DNA from 2 places in the Streptomyces sp. NPDC020379 genome. Region 1 is predicted to be linked to the other one. Evidence: riboswitches for the same ligand, from Rfam matches in the RefSeq annotation. Region 1 holds a riboswitch; the other holds the start of a gene.
What was found. Region 1 has a riboswitch for cyclic di-AMP ahead of ACH427_RS28740 (C40 family peptidase). Riboswitches for the same ligand answer to the same signal wherever they lie in the genome.

Region 1 (7,549 bases):
CAAGCGGACCGGCCACGCCGCGTGGTGCTCCGCCATGATGTCGAGCAAGGGCGCCCCGCCCGCCGGAAGCGCGTCCAGCCCCTCACTCGCCGCGGCGGCCGCCCGCGCCGCGACGGCGTCCAGCTCCGGCGCCAGCCGGGCCAGCACGCCTGTCGCGTCGAAGGGATCGAGGCCGAGCAGCCGTACGACCGCCGTGGCCGGTCCGCTGACCGACTCGTAGACGGCGGCGTACGCGGCGTCCAGCGCAGTCAGCCCGGCGGCGCGGGCGGCCAGCCCGAGCACGATCGGCTGGTGGGCGCCGCGCGGCCGGGCCGCCACCAGCGCTTCCAGTTCGGGCGAGGGCCACGTGGCCCGTACGGCGCGGGTCAGCTGCCGCCCCAGCCGGCGCGCGGCGGCACGCAGGGCCGGTGAGGGGGTGCGGGCGTCGGCGGCCTCGTCGAGCGTGAGCGGGTCGAGGCCCGCGGCGGCCGCGGCGGCGAGCCCGGCCGCGGTGAGCCCCGCGGTGTGCAGCCGCCCCCGGCAGAACGTCTCCAGGGTGGCCGCGTCCCGGACGCGGCCCGCCTTGACGGCTGCCTCGGCGCCGCCGGAGTGCGCGTGGCCTCCGGCGGGGAAGCGCCCGTCGGCGAGGACGAGCAGCGCGGCCCGCGAGCCCGCCGGCGCCCCGGTCTCCCCCGCCGCCATCAGAAGAGGAAGTAGCGCTGTGCCATGGGCAGTTCCGCCACCGGCTGTGGTTCGATCACGTCGCCGTCGACCGTGACCGTGAAGGTGTCGGGGTCGACCTCCACCCGGGGGCGGGCGTCGTTGTTGCGCATGTCCGCCTTGGTGACGCCGCGCGTGCCGCGGATCGGGGTGAAGCGCTTGCCGAGGCCGAGCCGCTCGGGGAGGCCGTCGTCGAGGGCCCACTGGGTGACGAAGTTCAGGGAGTTGGCGGCGGGGGCGCGCCCCACGGCACCGTACATGGGCCGCGGCAGGATCGGCTGCGGGGTGGGGATGGACGCGTTCGCGTCGCCCATCTGCGCGTACGCGATCTGGCCGCCCTTGATGACGAGCAGCGGCTTGACGCCGAAGAACGCCGGTTCCCACAGCACGAGGTCGGCGAGCTTGCCGGTCTCGACGGAGCCGATCTCGTGGTCGAGGCCCTGCGCGACGGCCGGGTTGATGGTGTATTTGGCGACATAGCGCCGGGCCCGCCGGTTGTCGGCGGCGCCGTCCCCCGGCAGGGCGCCGCGCCGCCGCTTCATCACGTGCGCCGTCTGCCAGGTGCGCAGCACGATCTCGCCGACGCGGCCCATCGCCTGGGAGTCGGAGGAGATGATCGAGATGGCGCCGAGGTCGTGCAGGACGTCCTCGGCGGCGATGGTGCCGGGCCTGATGCGGGACTCGGCGAAGGCGAGGTCCTCCGGCACGGCGGGGTTGAGGTGGTGACAGACCATCAGCATGTCGAGGTGTTCGTCGACGGTGTTGACGGTGTGCGGGCGGGTCGGGTTGGTGGAGCTGGGGAGAACGTTGGCCTCGGAGACGACGGTGATGATGTCGGGCGCGTGCCCGCCGCCCGCGCCCTCGGTGTGATAGGCGTGCAGGGTGCGTCCGGCGATCGCGGCGAGGGTGTCGCCGACGAAGCCCGCCTCGTTGAGCGTGTCGGTGTGGATGGCGAGCTGGGCGCCGCTCTCCTCACAGACGGCCAGGCAGGCGTCGATGACGGCGGGGGTCGCGCCCCAGTCCTCGTGGATCTTGAAACCGACGGCTCCGGCGCGCAGCTGGGCGCGCATGGAGTCGTAGGAGACGGTGTTGCCCTTGCCGAGGAAGCCGACGTTCAGCGGGTAGCCCTCCATCGCCTCGAACATCCGGGCAAGGTGCCAGGAGCCGGGGGTGATGGTGGTGGCCTTGCTGCCCTCCGCCGGGCCGGTGCCGCCGCCGACGAGCGTGGTGACGCCGGAGGCGAGGGCCTCGTCCGCGATCTGCGGGCAGATGAAGTGGACGTGGGCGTCGACGGCCCCGGCGGTGAGGATCTTGCCGTTGCCCGCGATGATCTCGGTCTCGGGGCCGATGACGAGGTCGGGGTGGACGCCGTCCATGGTGTCGGGGTTGCCGGCCTTGCCGATGCCGGTGATGCGGCCGTCACGGATGCCGATGTCGGCCTTGACGACGCCCCAGTGGTCGAGGACGACGGCGCCGGTGACGACGGTGTCGGGGGCGCCGTCGGCGCGGGTCGCACGGGACTGTCCCATGGACTCCCGGATGACCTTGCCGCCGCCGAAGACCGCTTCGTCACCGGCGTGGCCGGGGCCTCCGCTGCGGTCCTCCTCGATCTCGATCAGGAGGTCGGTGTCGGCGAGGCGGATGCGGTCCCCCGCCGTCGGGCCGAACAGATCGGCGTACGCGGCCCGGCTGAGCTCAGTCATCGAGCGGTCCTCCGCACTCGCCGCGCAGTCCCTCGACGATGCGCTTGCCGGCGATCGGCACCAGGCCGACCTCGACGGGGATGCCGGGCTCGAAGCGCACGGCGGTGCCCGCGGCGATGTCGAGCCGCTTGCCGCGGGCGGCGGCGCGGTCGAAGTCGAGGCCCGGGTTGGCCTCGGCGAAGTGGTAGTGCGAGCCGACCTGCACGGGCCGGTCGGCGGCGTTGAGCACGGTGAGCCGGGTGCGGTGGAGCCCCTGGTTGAGGGGTACGGGGTCGGCGGCGAGCAGGATCTCTCCGGGAATCATGGCGGTCTTCCCTTCAGCCGATGGGCTCGTGCACGGTGACGAGCTTGGTGCCGTCCGGGAAGGTGGCCTCCACCTGGACCTCGTGGATCATCTCGGGTATGCCGCTCATCACCTCGGCGCGGCTGAGCACCTTGCGCCCGGAGGACATGAGCTCGGCGACGGTCCGGCCGTCGCGGGCGCCTTCGAGGACGTGCACGGTGATCAGGGCCACCGCCTCGGGGTGGTTGAGGAGCACCCCACGGGCCCGGCGCTTCTCGGCTACGTCGGCGGCCACATGGAGAAGCAGGCGTTCCTGCTCATGCGGGGAGAGTTGCATGCGTCCACCTCACTGACGAACCGGTACCCCCAGCGAACCCAACGGGGGCACACAAGAGTTCTACACACCTTTGACCTGGGGTTCTTCATCGGACGACCAGGGATTGCAGATTAGAGCGGAAGCTTTTCCCACGTGTTAACTGACTCTTTGCGCATCCATGGCCAGAGGTGTCACAGGAGGCCGGAGGGGCCAGGGGGACGAAACCGGTGATCCGGGCGGGGCCTTCATGCCGCTGCCGTCTGCAACTACTGGATCTTCTGGGCCGGATCACTCCGCTCCACCCGCATGACACGTACGACGGGCTACGGGCGCCGCAGACCGCGCGCGTCGCCCGCGCCGGGCCCGGCGAAGCCCTCGCAGCCGCGTTCGAGGGCGGTGGGCGGGAGTTGCCCGGGAGCCGCCTGGCACGCCCGTTGCCGGTCCGGCCCGGGGCGCGTCGGCGCGTCCGGGGCGCGGTCCCGCTCACGCTCCCGCCCGCGCCCGTGCATCACGGGTCGGCGGGTGAATAAACACTGCTCCCCCAGACGCCGGACGGCGTCGTAGACGACGCGCGGTGATCGATGTCAACCGGGCACGCACGCCGCGCCGGAGCGGTGCCGCGGGCCCCCAGGCCAGGGGCTCAACAGGGCTTCGCCGAAACGGACAATCCCCGCCGTGTCCAGCGGAATTGCCCGGGAGTGAGCAGCCTCACATACCTCTGGTTCCACTCGGAATCCGTACCTGGGCTGCGCCAAGATCCGGTCGACGACAAGACCCCGCCATCCCGGCGGGGCGGTCCAGGCGGACGCCGAACCCCGCCGCTGCCTGGATGCCGGGTCGAACGAACGCACCGGTGGGGATGGAGGACCCGAGCACGGTGGGACGACCAAGAGTAGTGCGGTCGGCCCTTGGGGTGAAGCCGTTGACACGGCCGGGCATCTTCGCCTGCCCGAACCCGACAGGTCATCCTTCACAGGCGGCTGACGAAGGGTTGGCACATGGGCGCGCACAAACGTCCGTCAATGATGTCCAGGGCCGGCGCGGCCTCCGCGCTCACGCTCGCCGCCGTCGGCGCCACGGTGCTGGTGCCGGGCGGCGCGACGGGAGCCGAGGCATCGACCGTCGCCACCGACGCACTGCACATCGCGGCCTCGAAACAGGGTTCCCCCTATCAGTGGGGCGCGACCGGCCCTTACCGCTTCGACTGCTCGGGCCTGACCCTCTACTCCTTCAAGCGGGCCGGGAAGACCCTGCCCCGCACCGCCGCCGAGCAGTACAACCGGACCACCCATATCTCCCGCTCCGCCCGCGAAGCCGGTGACCTGGTGTTCTTCGTCTCCGGCCAGGGCATCTACCACGTGGGGATATACGCGGGCGGCGGCAGGATCTGGCACGCGCCCAAGACCGGAGCGGTGGTCCGCCTGGAGCGGATCTGGACGAACAACGTCCGCTACGGCCGGGTGAACTGACCCGTCGGCACACACAGCGGCAGGAGGCGGCCGCGATGCCGCACCGGGGCCCCGCACGCCGTGCGGGGCCCCGGTCCCGCCCTCACCGTTCGGCGCTGAGGGCGGGCACGGTCCAGGGCAGCGAGATCCATACGGTCTTGCCGCCGTCCGGGTTCGGGGTGAAGAAGACCCTTCCCCCGCGCTCCGCGGTGAGGCAGCGGATGATGACCAGGCCCCGCCCGTTGTCCTGCTGTACGGCGGCGGGCAGTCTGCGGGGGAGGCACGGGTGGCTGTCGGTGACCCCGATCCGCAACTGCCGGTCGAGGTCGAGCCGGACCTCGACGGTGAAGGTGGGCGACTGGCCGCGGGTGTGCTGCACGGCGTTGGTGGCGAGCTCGGAGACGATCAGCCGCACGGTCTCGGCGGCGTCCGTGCCACCCGGCAGCCCCCAGTCCGCGAGCACGCCGGCCACATAGCGGCGCGCGGTGGAGACCGAGGCGGGGGCGCTCGGCAGGGTGACGGTGGCTTCTTGGTGATCTGCCATGGCGCTGTCCCTTTCCCGCCGGGAGCGGACTCCGACGCAATGCGTCGTGAAGTCGAGAGCACTTCCGGACGGCTCTGCGCGACAGCCTGCCACCGGAAATGGGGGTGATGCGGGCGATCCTCCAGCATCTGCATATATCTGTCGCTCGAAGCGGTGAACTCTACGACGAGAGACCGGATTCCGACGGCACACTGGTCTATTGACGAGAAACACCACGTTCATCACGGGGTTCATCACAGGCGGAGGCAGGGCTATGCGAAACGGACCCGCGGTGCGCCGCCGCAAACTCGGCGGCGAGCTGCGCCGCCAGCGCGAACTCGCCGGACTGACCAGCCTGGAGGCCGCACACGCGGTGGGCTGGCACCAGTCGAAGGTCAGCCGCATCGAGACCGGCAGCAGTGGCGTGAAGTCCTCGGACGTCGCGCTGCTGCTGGACGCGTACGGGGTGTCGGACCCCGAACTGCGCGCGCTGCTGGGAGCGCTGTGCGGCGCTGGCACCGCCGATGCGGAGGGTGCCCGCCGGGGCTGGTGGTACGCCTACCGCAATCTGCTGCCCCCGGCGTATCTCGACTTCATCAGCCTGGAATCGGAGGCGTCGCGGTTACGCACCCTGGAGACGACGGTCGTGCCGGGCCTCCTCCAGACTCCCGCCTATGCCCGCGCGGTGACCCGTGCGGCGCTCAACGACCCGCCGCCGGAGCAGGTGGAGAAGCTGGTGCGGGTGCGCATGGCACGGCAGTCGGTGCTGGGCGGCGACAGCCCGCTGGAGCTGTGCGCCGTGCTGGACGAGGCGGTGCTCCGCCACGAGGTGGGCGGGCGGGAGGTCATGGCCGGGCAACTGCGACACCTGGTGGAAACGGGTGCACAGCGTCATGTGCGGCTGCATGTACTGCCGTTCTCCAGGAGCTGCCATATTGGCATCACCGGACCTTTTGTTATTTTCTCATTTCCGCGCATTGCTGATCTGGACGTGGTTGTTCTCGACCATTTGACGAGTAGCCTCTACCTCGAGCGGAAAGAAGACCTCCGGGCGTACGCCGAGGCATTCACCACGCTGCGGGCGCACGCCCTCTCGCACGAGAACTCGCTGGATTTCATCGCCGGGATCAACGACGGCGCGTAAGGAGGCACCATGTCCGCAATGCCTCGGTACGTACCTTCCCCTTCGGCCCTGTGCGGCGCAGTGTGGCGACGCAGCAGCTACAGCACCGGAATGAACAACTGCGTGGAGACGGCCGGTCTGGCCCCCGGGCTCCTGGCCGTGCGCGACTCGAAGAACACCGCCCTGTCCGCCCTGTTGCTCTCCCCCGTCGCCTGGTCCTCCTTCCTCGCAGGGCTGCGCGACGACTCCCTCCGTCCCCCCGACCGCACGACCTGAGCCCTCAGGCGGCCGGTGCGGTCCTCACGACCGTGCCGGCCGCCTCCTCGACCTGCCGGTCCGACAGGTCCGCCCGGGCGGTCAGCCTCAGCCGCGAGATGCCGTCGGGCACGGACGGCGGCCGGAAGCAGCCGACCGCGAGCCCCGCGGCCCGGCAGTCGGCCGCCCAGCGCACCGCCGCCTCGGGGGACGGCGCCCGTACGGACACCACCGCCGCGTCGGGCCGTACGGCTGCGAGGCCCGCGGCCGTCACCCCGCGGTACAGCTCGCGGGCGACGTGCCGGGCGCGCGCCGCGCGCTGCGGCTCGCGGCGCAGCACCCCGAGGCTCGCCAGGGCCGCGCCCACGGCCGCCGGGGCGAGGCCGGTGTCGAAGATGAAGGTCCGGGCGTTGCTGACGAGGTGCCTGATCACCCGGGCCGGGCCGAGGACCGCACCGCCCTGGCTGCCCAGCGACTTGGACAGGGTGATGGTGGCGACGACGTCCGCCGCGCCCGCGAGGCCCGCCGCGTGCACGGCCCCGCGGCCGCCCTCGCCGAGGACTCCCAGGCCGTGCGCGTCGTCCACGAGCAGGGCCGCGCCGTACGCCCGGCAGGCGTCGGCGAGCGCGGCCAGCGGGGCGGCGTCGCCGTCGACGGAGAAGACGGAGTCGGTGACGGCCAGCGCGCGGCCGCCGTGGGCGTCGAGCGTCTTGCGGACCACGTCGGGATCGGCGTGCGGGACCACCGCGGTCTCCGCCCGGGCGAGCCGGCAGCCGTCGATGAGCGAGGCGTGGTTGCCCGCGTCGGAGACCACGAGGGCCGCGTGCTCGGCGGGCCCGGTGAGGGCGGTGACGGCGGCGAGGTTGGCCGCGTAGCCCGAGGAGAACACCAGGGCCGCCTCGAAGCCGCAGAAGGCGGCCAGTTCCTCCTCCAGCCGGGCGTGCAGCGCGGTGCTGCCGGTGACCAGTCGCGAACCGGTCGCTCCCGCGCCCCACCGGAGCGCGGCCTCGGCCGCCGCCGCGGTGACCTCCGGGTGCCGGGTGAGCCCCAGATAGTCGTTGCCCGCCAGGTCGGCCAGCGGCGAATCGGCGGGGCGCGGACGCAGGTCCCGCACCAGACCGGCGGCGAGGCGGCGTTCGTGGTGCCGGTCGATCCAGTCGAAGGGGTCCTGGGGCATCGGCCGTCCTTGTCGTTTCCGT
Region 2 (7,549 bases), on a different contig from region 1:
GAGCGACGCCGTGGCCACCGGCACCGCAGGACCTTCGATGACCTTCCACCCGCGGCCGCGGGCCGGCGAGGCGACCCCCTGGGCCTTCCCGGCCCCCGAGCGCGGCACCCTGCCCAACGGCCTGACCGTGCTGCGCTGCCACCGCCCCGGCCAGCAGATCGTGGCCGTCGAGATCAACCTCCTGGCGCCGCTGGACGCCGAGCCGGAGGGCCTCGACGGGGTCGCCACCATCATGGCCCGCGCCCTGTCGGAGGGCACCGACAAGCACACGGCCGAGGAGTTCACCGCCGAGCTGGAGCGCTGTGGCGCCACCCTCGACGCGCACGCCGACCACCCCGGCGTCCGGGTCTCCCTGGAGGTGCCCGCTTCCCGGCTCGCCAAGGCCCTCGCCCTGCTCGCGGACGCCCTGCGCGCCCCCGCGTTCCCCGACAGCGAGATCGAGCGGCTCGTCGGCAACCGCCTGGACGAGATCCCGCACGAGCTGGCCAACCCCGCCCGCCGTGCCGCCATGGCGCTCTCGAAGCACCTCTTCCCGGCCGAGGCGCGCATGTCGCGCCCCCGCCAGGGCACCGAGGAGACCGTCGCGCGCATCGACGCCGCCGCCGTGCGCGCCTTCTACGAGGCGCACGTCCGGCCCGCCACCACGACCGCCGTGGTCGTCGGCGACTTCACCGGCATCGATCTCGACGAGGCGCTCGGCGACTCCCTGGGCGCCTGGACAGGCTCCGTGGCGGAGCCCCGGCCGGTGCCGCCGATCACCGCGGACGACACCGGCCGCGTGGTCATCGTGGACCGCCCCGGCGCCGTCCAGACCCAGCTGCTGATCGGCCGGATCGGCGCCGACCGGCACGACCGCGTCTGGCCCGCCCAGGTGCTCGGCACGTACTGCCTCGGCGGCACCCTCACCTCGCGCCTGGACCGCGTCCTGCGCGAGGAGAAGGGCTACACCTACGGCGTGCGGTCCTTCGGCCAGGTGCTGCGCTCCTCCCCGGAGGGCACGGGCGCGGCCATGCTCGCCATCAGCGGCTCGGTCGACACGGCCTCCACCGGCCCCGCCCTGGACGACCTGTGGACGGTGCTGCGCACCCTCGCCGCCGAGGGCCTGACGGACGCCGAGCGGGACACCGCCGTGCAGAACCTGGTCGGTGTCGCGCCGCTGAAGTACGAGACCGCCGCGGCCGTCGCGGGCACCCTCGCCGACCAGGTCGAGCAGTATCTGCCGGACGACTTCCAGGCGCGGCTGTACGAGCGCCTCGCGCGGACCGGCACCGTGGAGGCGACGGCCGCCGTCGTCAACGCCTTCCCGGTCGACCGGCTCGTGACCGTCCTCGTCGGTGACGCCGCGGAGATCGAGGAGCCCGTCAGGGCGCTCGGGATCGGCGAGGTCACCGTCGTCAGCGGCTGACACCTGACGGCCGCTCACATCCGGCTCACCCCCGAGTCGCGTCCGGCGGCCGATGTCTGACGCCGGATGACATCAGCCACCCGGGAGGCGCGCGGGGCCCACGGGTCCCGCGCGCCTCCTTTATGTCCGATTTAGTGGAGTGGTTGCACATCTCCGCTGTGGCGTACGCCACAAATTAGGGCTTCTGTTTGCCGTTCGAAAGTGGCGGCGTCTAGCGTCAGGGCGGCTGCCCGTCAGATGTGAGTCGCATCCGCGGCCCCGGACAGTCATCGCCGAGTCCCCGTACGGCGCGAGCCAGGGGAGCCGGGGACCCACATGTCCCTGGGGTGAATCGGGCCCCTCTCCGGAGGGATCCGTAGGAGACCTTCCTGCTCCGAACCCGTCAGCTAACCCGGTAGGCGAGAAGGAAGGAAAGGATCAGCCGTACCCATGGCGTTCACTCGTCCCACCGGTAAGCACCGCCGTCCGAGCCGCGCCGTCCGCGCCGGGGCGAACGCGGCGGGCATAGCCACCCTCGCGGCCACCGGTGTCATGGCGGGATTCGCCGCTCCGGCACTCGCCGCCACCGACGACGCCCCGCGCGTCGAGGACACCGGCCTCACCCAGGCCATCGTCATCGGCGACGACACGGCCGACCGCGTCGGCGAGCAGGCCGAGATCCAGCGCAGCTCCGCGGACGAGACCGCCGCCCGCCTGCAGGCCGAGGCCGCCGCCAAGAAGCAGGCCGCCGAGGTCAAGCAGAAGGCCGACGAGGCCCAGCGCAAGCTGGACGCCGAGCGCAAGGAGCAGGAGCGCGCCGCCCGCGAGCAGGAGCGCAAGCGCCTCAACGCCTACGTCGCGCCGATCGACGGCTCCTACGTCTCCACCGCCTACAAGGCGTCCAGCGGCCTGTGGTCCTCCGGCAGCCACACCGGCATCGACTTCCACGCCGAGTCGGGCACCTCGGTGCACGCCGTGGGCGCGGGCACCATCGTCGAGGCGGGCTGGGGCGGCGCGTACGGCAACAACGTCGTCATCCAGCACAGCGACGGCACCTACACGCAGTACGGTCACCTGTCGTCCATCGACGTCAGCGTCGGCCAGACGGTCACCCCGGGCCAGCAGATCGGCCTCTCCGGCGCCACCGGCAACGTCACCGGCCCGCACCTGCACTTCGAGGCCCGTACCGGCCCCGCGTACGGCTCCGACATCGACCCGGTCGAGTACCTGCGCTCGCACGGCGTCAACGTCTGACGCACCACGCCCCCCGGCTTTCACCGCCGTATCGCCGAGTATCGCGGCGTTCCCCGTCACCAGGCCCCGGTCACCGACCGGGGCCTTCGTGTTGGCCAAAACATACCGATGACTTCACCGGCGCCATCGGAAATTCCCGGCGCCTGCAATAGAGTCGCCCGACAGGCGTCAATCGGCCGCGTTTCGCGGGGGTCAATGCGGAGGTTCACCCATGCGGGGCCGTACGTGAACGGCTATGACAACCCGGTGCCGGACAGCCGCGGAATTCCCACGCAGGCCGTGTGCACCGCGATCCGTGACGACATCGTCTCCGGCTTCTTCCCGCCCGGCAGCAGGCTCATCGAGGAACTGCTCGCCCGCCGCTACGGCGTCTCCCGCGTACCCGTGCGCGAAGCCCTGCGCACCCTCGCCTCCGAAGGCTTCGTGACCACCCGCCGCCACGCGGGCGCCTGCGTCGCCGAACCCACCGAGCACGAGGCCGCCGACCTGCTCGACGTCCGGGCCCTGCTGGAACCCCTGGGCGCCGCGCGCGCCGCGCAGCGCCGCACCGAGGCCCACCTCAAGGTGCTCCGCGGGCTGGTCAGACTCGGTCTGGAGCGCGCCCGGGCCGGCCGGACCGGCGAACTGCGGCCCCTGGACGACTGGTTCGACGAGACGCTCGCCCAGGCCACCGGCAGCCCCAGCCTCGCCGCGCTGCTCACCCAGCTGCGGCTCAAGATCGCCTGGGTGTACGTGGCGGAGCCGCCCCTGCGGCCGGTGCGCACGTGGGAGGCGCACGGTGCCCTCGTCGACGCGATCGCCCGGGGCGACGCGGACCGTGCGCGGGCGCTCGCCGCGACACGCGCCGACCGCGTGCCGGGTGAATACCGGCTGCGCAGGCCCGTCCGCCCGGTCCGGGCGCGGAATCCGAAACAATCGGTGCGCACCGCGGCCGCCCCCTCCTGACAACGGGCGGTTATCCGTGGAGCGTTGCCACCGTGTGGCCGGCGGAATTCGAGCGGCGCGCACGGCGCGAAACCCGGCCGCGAGGCGACGGGGAAAGCGGAGGGCCGGGAAAACGACAGCGGGGCCGCGGCGGCCTCAATCGGCCGCCGCGGCCCCGCCGCGCGCGATTCCCGTGAATCAGACGGTCTCCGGGAGCTCCTCGAGCCCCTCGGCGACCAGCTTCGCCAGGCGGTCGAGAGCCGCCTCGGCACCCTCGGCGTCCGAGGCCAGCACGATCTCCTCGCCGCCCTGGGCGCCCAGGCCCAGCACGGCCAGCATCGACGCGGCGTTGACGGCGTTGCCGTCGGCCTTGGCGATCGTCATCGGAACGCCCGCGGCCGTCGCCGCACGGACGAAGATCGACGCGGGACGGGCGTGCAGGCCCTCGGCCCAGCCGACGTTGACGCGGCGCTCAGCCATGGTGTTGCCCTTCAAGTCGTCATTGGTTGTCTAGACCAGTGTCTCACGGGGTCCGCAGTGCTCCGGCTGCCCCCACCCTCCCCGGTCCCGCCCGCCCGCGCGAGCCGGGCCCGCTGTCGGTGGGCGGCCTTACGCTGGCCCCATGCAGACGCCGTCCGAGCATGCCTACCCGACCCACTGGGAAGCCGATGTGGTGCTGCGCGACGGCGGCACCGCACAGATCCGCCCGATCACCCCGGACGACGCGCAGCGCCTGGTCAGCTTCTACGAGCAGGTCTCGGACGAGTCGAAGTACTACCGCTTCTTCGCCCCCTACCCCCGCCTCTCCGACCGTGACGTGCACCGCTTCACCCATCACGACTACGTCGACCGGGTGGGCCTCGCCGCCACCGTCGGCGGTGAGTTCATCGCCACCGTCCGCTACGACCGCATCGGCCCCCGGGGCCTGCCGTCCTCCGGCCCGGCCGACGAGGCGGAGGTCGCCTTCCTCGTCCAGGACGCCCACCAGGGCCGCGGCGTGGCCTCCGCCCTGCTGGAGCACCTCGCCGCCGTCGCCCGCGAGCGCTCCATCCGCCGCTTCGCCGCCGAGGTGCTGCCCGCCAACACCAAGATGATCAAGGTGTTCACGGACGCGGGCTATACGCAGAAGCGCAGCTTCGAGGACGGCGTCGTCCGCCTGGAGCTCGACCTGGAGCCCACCGACCGCTCCCTCGCCGTCCAGCGTGCCCGCGAGCAGCGCGCCGAGGCCCGCTCCGTGCACCGCCTCATCGCCCCCGGCTCCGTCGCCGTCATCGGCACCGGCCGCGAGCCCGGCGGCATGGGCCGCGCCGTGCTGCGCAATCTGCTGGCGGGCGGCTTCACGGGCCGGGTGTACGCGGTCAACCACGCCTTCCCCGAGGGGCCTTCGCGGCTCCAGCCCGAGGGGGTGCCCGCCCACCGCTCCCTCCGCGGCATCGACGAGCAGGTCGACCTCGCGATCGTCGCCGTGCCCGCCGAGCAGGTGCCCTCCGTCGTCGCCGAGTGCGGCGAGCACGGCGTGCAGGGCCTCGTCGTCCTCGCCGCGGGCTACGCCGAGAGCGGTGCCGACGGCCGAGACCGGCAGCGCGAGCTGGTGCGGCAGGCCCGCTCGTACGGCATGCGCATCATCGGGCCCAACGCCTTCGGCCTGATAAACACCGCGCCCGGGGTCCGCCTCAACGCCTCCCTCTCACCCGAGCTGCCCAGCGCCGGGCGGCTGGGCCTGTTCAGCCAGTCCGGGGCCATCGGCATCGCCCTGCTGTCCGGGCTGCACCGCCGTGCCGCCGGTCTTGTCGGCATCTCCACCTTCGTCTCCGCGGGCAATCGCGCCGACGTCTCCGGCAACGACTTTCTTCAGTACTGGCACGACGACCCCGACACCGACGTCGTCCTCATGTACCTGGAGTCCATCGGCAACCCCCGGAAGTTCACCCGGCTCGCCCGGCGCACCGCCGCCCGCAAGCCGGTCGTCGTCGTCAAGGGCGCCCGCCACGGCGGCGCCGCCCCCACCGGCCACGCCGTGCCCACGACCCGCATCCCCGACGCCACCGTCTCCGACCTGCTGCGGCAGGCCGGTGTCATCCGCGTCGACACGGTCACCGAGCTGGCCGACGCCGGCCTCCTCCTGGCCTCCCAGCCGCTGCCCGCCGGCCCCCGCGTCGCCATCCTCGGCAACTCCGAGTCCCTCGCCCTGCTCACCTACGACGCCTGCCTCACCGACGGCCTGCGCCCCCAGCCCCCGTACGACCTCACCACCGCCGCCGAACCGGCCGACTTCCGGGCCGCCCTCCTGGACGCCCTGGCCGACGAGGAATGCGACGCCGTGGTCGTCACCGCCATCCCCTGGGTGGGCGACGCCTTGGCCGCGGACCTTGCCGCCGCGCTGCGGGAGGCGGTGGCCACGGCCGCGGCCGCGAAGCCCGTCACCGTCGTCCACCTGGAGATCCCGGGCCTGGCCGAGGCGCTCGCGGCGGAGGAGCGGCCGCCCGTGGCCACAAGCGCGGCGGTCGCCACGGATGGCTCCGCCGGCCGCCCGCCCGCCGTGCGGATACCCGCCTACCCCGCGGCCGAGCGCGCCGTGCGGGCCCTCGCCGAAGCCGCGCGCTACGCCCGGTGGCGGCGGCAGACGGCCGCCGAGCCCGGCCGGGTGCCCGAGTACGAGGACATCGACGAGGCGGGGGCCGCCGCCGACATCGACGTCCTGCTGGCCGCCCACGGAGCGACCCCCGCGCCGCTCACCGGCCCGCGGGCCGTCACCCTCTCCGCCGCCGACACCCAGCGCCTGCTCGCCCGCTACGGCATCGCCGTGCTGCCCGCGCTGCCCGCCCCCGATCCGGAAAGTGCCGTCCGGGCCGCGCACCGGCTCGGCTTCCCCGTCGCCCTCAAGCCCACCGCCCCGCACCTGCGCCACCGCGCCGACCTCGGCGGCGTCCGGCTCGACCTGGGCGGCGAAGCGGAACTGCTCCGCGCCTACGGCGAGTTGACCGAGCTGCTCGGCAAGCCGGAGGAGACCCGGTTCGTGGTGCAGTCGATGGCCCCGCGCGGCGTCGACACGGTCGTGCGGGCCGCCATCGACCCCGCGGCGGGCGCCGTGCTCTCCTTCGGCCTGGCCGGCGCGCCCTCCCTGCTGCTCGGCGACACCGCGCACCGGCTGGTCCCCGTCACCGACCGCGACGCCGCCGAGCAGATCCGCTCGATCAGGACCGCGCCACTGCTGTTCGGCTGGCGGGGCACGACCCCGGTGGACACCAGGGCCCTGGAGGAGCTGCTGCAGCGGGTCTCCCGGCTGGTCGACGACCACCCCGAAGTGGTGGGCGCCGACCTGGAGCCGGTGATCGTCGCCCCGCACGGCGTCCACGTCCTGGGCGCGACCATCCGCCTGGCCCCGCCGCCCGCCCGTACCGATCTCGGGCCCCGCAGCCTGCCGGTCGTCTGACCGGACGCCCGCTGTGAGGTGCCCCACCGGGCCGCGTCCCGCCCCCTGATCCCGGTCCGCGGCACAGCGCGCGCCCCCGGGGCCCGGGGGCGGGCAAGGGCGGGCGGGCCCCCTGCGCCCCGTAGGATGGGCGTATGGCGAAGACCGGTACGACGACCCAAGGGCTCCGCGCGGCGATCGAGCGCAGCGGCTACTACCCGGCCCTGGTGGCCGAGGCGGTGGAGGCCGCCGTGGGCGGGGAGCCGATCGTGTCGTACCTGGTGCACCAGGAGACGACGTTCGATTCCAACGAGGTCCGCCGCCATGTCACGGTCCTGGTCCTCACGGACAACCGCTTCATCGTCAGCCACACCGACGAGCAGGCCGCCGACGGCACGTCCCCCTCGCCGTATGCCACGACGTCCACGGAGTCCGTGAAGATCGGCCGGATCTCCTCCGTCGTGCTGAGCCGCGTCGTCGCCAACCCCGAGGCGTACACCCCGGGCACGCTGCCCCGCGAGGTCGTCCTCACCATCGGCTGGGGCGCGGTCTCCCGGATCGACCTGGAGCCCGCC

Region 2: linked by a shared signal. The riboswitch ahead of ACH427_RS27050 (M23 family metallopeptidase) and the one ahead of ACH427_RS28740 (C40 family peptidase) in region 1 are both predicted to bind cyclic di-AMP.

What each region holds. Positions count from the first base shown of each region.
Region 1 is NZ_JBIRVR010000029.1:32,950-40,498, forward strand. Features, by position in the region: gene ACH427_RS28720 (urease accessory protein UreF) at 1-681, opposite strand, end outside; gene ACH427_RS28725 (urease subunit alpha) at 681-2,402, opposite strand; gene ACH427_RS28730 (urease subunit beta) at 2,395-2,706, opposite strand; gene ACH427_RS28735 (urease subunit gamma) at 2,720-3,022, opposite strand; cyclic di-AMP (ydaO/yuaA leader) riboswitch at 3,798-3,995, shown strand; gene ACH427_RS28740 (C40 family peptidase) at 4,000-4,470, shown strand; gene ACH427_RS28745 (ATP-binding protein) at 4,553-4,993, opposite strand; gene ACH427_RS28750 (helix-turn-helix domain-containing protein) at 5,247-6,116, shown strand; gene ACH427_RS28755 (DUF397 domain-containing protein) at 6,126-6,371, shown strand; gene ACH427_RS28760 (8-amino-7-oxononanoate synthase) at 6,376-7,527, opposite strand.
Region 2 is NZ_JBIRVR010000025.1:23,780-31,328, reverse strand. Features, by position in the region: gene ACH427_RS27060 (M16 family metallopeptidase) at 1-2, shown strand, start outside; gene ACH427_RS27055 (M16 family metallopeptidase) at 38-1,405, shown strand; cyclic di-AMP (ydaO/yuaA leader) riboswitch at 1,666-1,821, shown strand; gene ACH427_RS27050 (M23 family metallopeptidase) at 1,835-2,638, shown strand; gene ACH427_RS27045 (GntR family transcriptional regulator) at 2,918-3,583, shown strand; gene ACH427_RS27040 (HPr family phosphocarrier protein) at 3,761-4,042, opposite strand; gene ACH427_RS27035 (GNAT family N-acetyltransferase) at 4,185-6,995, shown strand; gene ACH427_RS27030 (DUF5998 family protein) at 7,130-7,549, shown strand, end outside.